2 regions of the Kitasatospora sp. SC0581 genome follow, and region 1 is predicted to be linked to the other one. Evidence: riboswitches for the same ligand, from Rfam matches in the RefSeq annotation. Region 1 holds a riboswitch; the other holds the start of a gene.
What was found. Region 1 has a riboswitch for cyclic di-AMP ahead of ACLWS4_RS04795 (NlpC/P60 family protein). Riboswitches for the same ligand answer to the same signal wherever they lie in the genome.
Positions count from the first base shown of each region.

Region 2: linked by a shared signal. The riboswitch ahead of ACLWS4_RS25025 (transglycosylase family protein) and the one ahead of ACLWS4_RS04795 (NlpC/P60 family protein) in region 1 are both predicted to bind cyclic di-AMP.

Region 1 covers NZ_JBLRWA010000002.1:369,775-372,156, forward strand. The annotation lists gene ACLWS4_RS04790 (C40 family peptidase) at 1-952, shown strand, start outside; cyclic di-AMP (ydaO/yuaA leader) riboswitch at 1,291-1,444, shown strand; gene ACLWS4_RS04795 (NlpC/P60 family protein) at 1,455-2,382, shown strand, end outside.
Region 2 covers NZ_JBLRWA010000018.1:139,958-142,339, forward strand. The annotation lists gene ACLWS4_RS25020 (cytochrome P450 family protein) at 1-885, shown strand, start outside; cyclic di-AMP (ydaO/yuaA leader) riboswitch at 1,107-1,276, shown strand; gene ACLWS4_RS25025 (transglycosylase family protein) at 1,282-2,187, shown strand.

The DNA of each region.
Region 1 (2,382 bases):
CGCCCAGGTGGCCGCGCACGCCGCGCCGCAGCCGAACAAGACGGACGTCAAGGCGCAGATCGACCAGCTCCAGGAGGAGCAGGAGCAGGCGGCCGAGAAGTACAACGGCGCCAAGGAGCGGGCCGACCAGCTGCGCAAGCAGGCCGACCAGCTGCAGGACCAGGTGGCCCGCGGCCAGGAGCAGATGACCCAGCTCCAGGGCGGCCTCGCCGAGGTGGCGGGCGAGCAGTACCGCAGCGGCGGCATCGACCCGTCCGTCCAGCTGATGCTCTCCTCGGACCCGTCCGGCTACCTGGACAAGGCCTCCACCGTCCAGCAGGCCAGCACCAGTCAGGCCGAGGCGCTCAAGGGGCTGCTGGACCAGCAGCGCCGGCTGGACCAGGAGAAGACCGAGGCGGCCGCCGTGCTCGCCTCGCTGGACACCACCACCAAGGACCTGAACCAGGCCAAGTCGGACGTCAACACCAAGCTGAAGGCCGCCCAGGACCTGCTGAACTCGCTGAGCTCCGCCGACCGCGCCGCGCTGCGGGCCCAGCAGGCGCAGGACGACCGCGCCTCGCGCGGCAGCGACCGGGTCGACCTCGGCAGCCTGCCGCCGGCCAGCGGCTACGCGGCCACGGCGCTGGCCAAGGCGATGAGCAAGCAGGGCTCGCCGTACGTGTGGGGCGCCACCGGGTCGACCACCTTCGACTGCTCGGGCCTGATGGTCTGGGCGTACGGGCAGGCGGGCGTCTCGCTGCCGCGCACCTCGCAGGAGCAGGGCCACTACGGCACCCGGATCCCCTCGCTGGACCAGGCCCAGCCGGGCGACCTGGTGATCTACGGCCCCGACATGCACCACGTCGGGATGTACATCGGCAACGGCATGGTGGTCCACGCGCCGCACACCGGCGACGTGGTGAAGGTGATGAAGGCCGACGCGATGTCGATCAACACCATCCGCCGGGTCTGACGGCCCGACACGCCCGAGGGGCTTCCGCGGGGGCCTGTGAAAAGCGCCACCCCCGTTCGGGGTGGCGTTTCGGGTTTCCGGCCCTTCGACGACCACATGGTGAGAATCGATCAGCCTTGTGTGCGTCAATGGTCACCATCGGTCATTTTCACAAAGGAACTTGGGTAATCTTCTGTCTTTTTTCTGACAAGGATTTGAACCGATCACGGTTCAGTTACTAGGGTCATGCTCCGAACCACCGCACTGTCGATCGCCCAGCCAGGGTGGCGGCGGTGGTTACCGTCGAGTTCGCAAGGCAGCGGGACAGGTCGAAGCGACTGTCCGACAGGGGAGCCCAGTGGTAGGGGGCGCTGCGGAGCGGAGCCGGGGAACCACGTTCCTCCGGGGTGAATCGGCGCCAGGTCGGCCGGTGGAACGGCCGTGAGGCGTCGTAGGGCATGCTTCCGGCCCGAACCCGTCAGCTCACCCGGTAGGCGGCCGTAGGAAGAAGGAGTCCGCCTTCGTGGCGTCCCATCGTCGTCCCAAGCCCGCCGGCCGCGCCCGGGTCTCGATCCTGACCGGCGTCGCCGCCGCAGCCGTCGTCCTCTCCGCGCAGGGTGCCCACGCGGACCCGCAGCCGACCAAGGAACAGGTCAAGGGGCAGGTCGACCAGCTCAACGAGCAGGCCGAGGTCGCGACCGAGAACTACAACGCCGCCCAGGCCAAGCAGCAGGACCTGGAGAAGCAGGTCTCCGGCCTGCAGGACCAGGTGGCCCGTCAGCAGGCCCAGGTCACCGAGCTCCAGGGCGGCCTCGCCGAGATCGCCGGCGAGCAGTACCGCAACGGGGGGATATCCCCCACCGTCCAGCTGATGTTCTCCTCCAGCCCGGACAGCTTCCTCAGCCAGGCCGACGCGCTGAACCAGGCCGGCAGCACCCAGAAGGGTCAGCTGAAGGAGCTCCAGGAGCAGCAGCGCAAGCTCGACCAGGACCGCAACGAGGCCCAGGGCAAGCTCGCCGAGCTGGAGTCGACCACCCAGCAGCTGAAGGCCTCCAAGGACGAGGTCCAGGGCAAGCTGAAGGCGGCCCAGGACCTGCTCAACACGCTGACCGAGCAGGACCGCCAGGCGCTGCGCCAGGCCGAGGAGAAGGCCGCCGCCGAGGCCAAGGCCAAGGCCGACGCCGCCCAGGCCCAGCAGCAGCAGGCCGACCGCGCCTCCCGCGACAACAGCCGCGGCAGCCTCTCGGCCCCCACGACCACCGCTCCGGTGAACGTGGCCCCCGGCAGCTCGCGCGGTGCCGCCGCGCTGTCCGCCGCCGCCTCCAAGATCGGCAGCCCGTATGTCTGGGGCGCCACCGGCCCGGGCTCCTTCGACTGCTCCGGTCTGATGGTCTGGGCGTACAACCAGGCCGGCGTGTCGCTGCCGCGCACCTCGCAGGCGCAGGCCTCGG
Region 2 (2,382 bases), on a different contig from region 1:
GCGGACCTGATCCACGAGTTCGCGTTCCCGCTCCCCATCTACGCGATCTGCGACATGCTCGGGGTGCCGGCCGAGGACCAGGACGACTTCCGCGACTGGGCCGGGATGATGATCCGCCACGGCGGGGGCCAACGCGGCGGCGTGGGGCGGGCGGTGAAGCGGATGCGGGCGTACCTGCTGGAGCTGATCCACCGCAAGCGGGCGGACCTCGGGGACGACCTGATCTCGGGCCTGATCCGGGCCGGCGACCACGGTGAGCACCTGACCGAGAACGAGGCCGCGGCGATGGCCTTCATCCTCCTGTTCGCGGGTTTCGAGACCACCGTGAACCTGATCGGCAACGGCACCTACGCGCTGCTGCGCAATCCGGAGCAGCGCCGGCTGCTGCAGGAGTCGGTGGTGCGCGGGGAGAGCGCGCTGCTAGAGACCGGGATCGAGGAACTCCTGCGCTACGACGGGCCGGTGGAGCTGGCGACCTGGCGGTTCGCGACCCGTCCGCTGACCATCGGCGGGGTGGACATCCCGGTCGGCGACCCGGTGCTGGTGGTGCTGGCCGCGGCGGACCGCGACCCGGCCCGGTTCGCGGCGGAGAACACCCTGGACCTGGCCCGGAAGGACAACCCCCACCTGGGCTTCGGGCACGGCATCCACTACTGCATCGGCGCTCCGCTGGCGCGGCTCGAAGGGCGTGCCGCGCTGGCCACGCTGCTTTCCCGGCTGCCCGATCTGCGGCTCGCGGAAAGCCCGGAGAATCTGCGCTGGCGGGGTGGTCTGATCATGCGTGGCCTGCGCGAACTCCCGGTGGAATTCAGTCCGGAGAGCCGTTCCCCGCACGCCCCTCCGCACCCCGTTCCGGATGCCTCTTCGACGCCTCCGACCTGCTGAGATCACGCTGACGGGACGTCGCCGATCGCCCGCCGACGGGGGTGTGAACACCCATCAATCCGGACATAACGCCGCTGTTGGTAGGCGATCGGACACGGGCCGTAATTGTTGTGTGATATCGGTGATATGAGCTTGTGATTGGTCTGATGATCTGTCTACTCTCCCTGGAGTTCGCAGCTGCGGACCTCGTACGCGGAACGCCGAATCCTGCCCGCCGCGTCACGGGAAACCGACCAGAACCCTGGGCAGGGGCGGGGGAACCAGGTTTGTTGCCGTCTCCCCACGGCTTGGGGTGAAGCCGCCCGAGCGGAAATCGTTTCCGCGTACGGCGGCCGGGCCACCTCCCGGTCCGAACCCGACAGCTCACCTCGCAGGCGTACGGAGAGGGACCTCTTCATGCTGTTCGTTGGAACTGGCCGTCACCGTCGTCGCACCCAGGCCGAGAAGGCCATCGCCGTCGCCGGTGTGGCCGGCGTCGGACTCGCGATGCCGCTCCTCACCGCCACCGGCGCCTCCGCCGCCCCGGCCTCCACCTGGGACTCCGTCGCCCAGTGCGAGAGCGGCGGCAACTGGAGCATCAACACCGGCAACGGCTTCTACGGCGGCCTCCAGTTCACGTCCAGCACCTGGAAGGCGTACGGCGGCACCGCCTACGCGGCGCAGGCCAACCAGGCCAGCAAGGCCCAGCAGATCTCGGTCGCCGAGAAGGTGCTGGCCTCGCAGGGTCCGGGCGCCTGGCCGGTCTGCTCCCAGAAGGCCGGTCTGACCAAGGGCGGTGCCCCGGCCTCGGTCGACACCTCCTCGGACGCCAAGCCGCAGTCCGCCCCCAAGCAGCAGGCCCCGAAGCCCGCCGCCAAGCCCGCCGAGAAGCCGGTCGCGCAGAAGCCCGCCGCCCAGAAGCCGGCCCAGAAGCCCGCCGCGCAGCCGGTCCAGCAGGTCGCCCCGCAGCAGCAGGCGCAGCCGCAGACCCCGGGCTTCTCCGGCAAGGCCGGCTGGGACGCCGACGCCAAGGTGTACTGGTACCAGAACAACGGCGGCTGGTACTGGACCAGCCACCAGAGCGTCTACCAGCAGTACGCCGGCCAGGCCGCCGCCCAGCCGCAGTACGCCCCGCGCGCCGCGCAGCAGGCCCCGCAGGCCGCCGGCCACGACTACACCGTCCGTGCCGGTGACACCCTGTCGACCATCGCCGCCGCCCAGGGCGTGTCCGGCGGCTGGAGCGCGCTGTACGAGCAGAACCACTCCACCGTCGGCGGCGACCCGAACCTGATCATGCCCGGCCAGGTGCTGCACCTCGGCTGAGCCGCCCCGCCCGACGCCGGGAGCGCCCGCGGCCGGCAGTACCCCGAGACCGGGGTGCCCGCCGGGGGCGCCCGCCGCCGCGCCGGAGCGCTCGGCGCCGACGCCGCTCCACCCCGCCGTCCGAAGGGGGCCGGTCCTACCGGTCCCCTTCGTCCGCATTCGCCCGCTCCGGTGGGACAAGCTGGGACAAGCAGG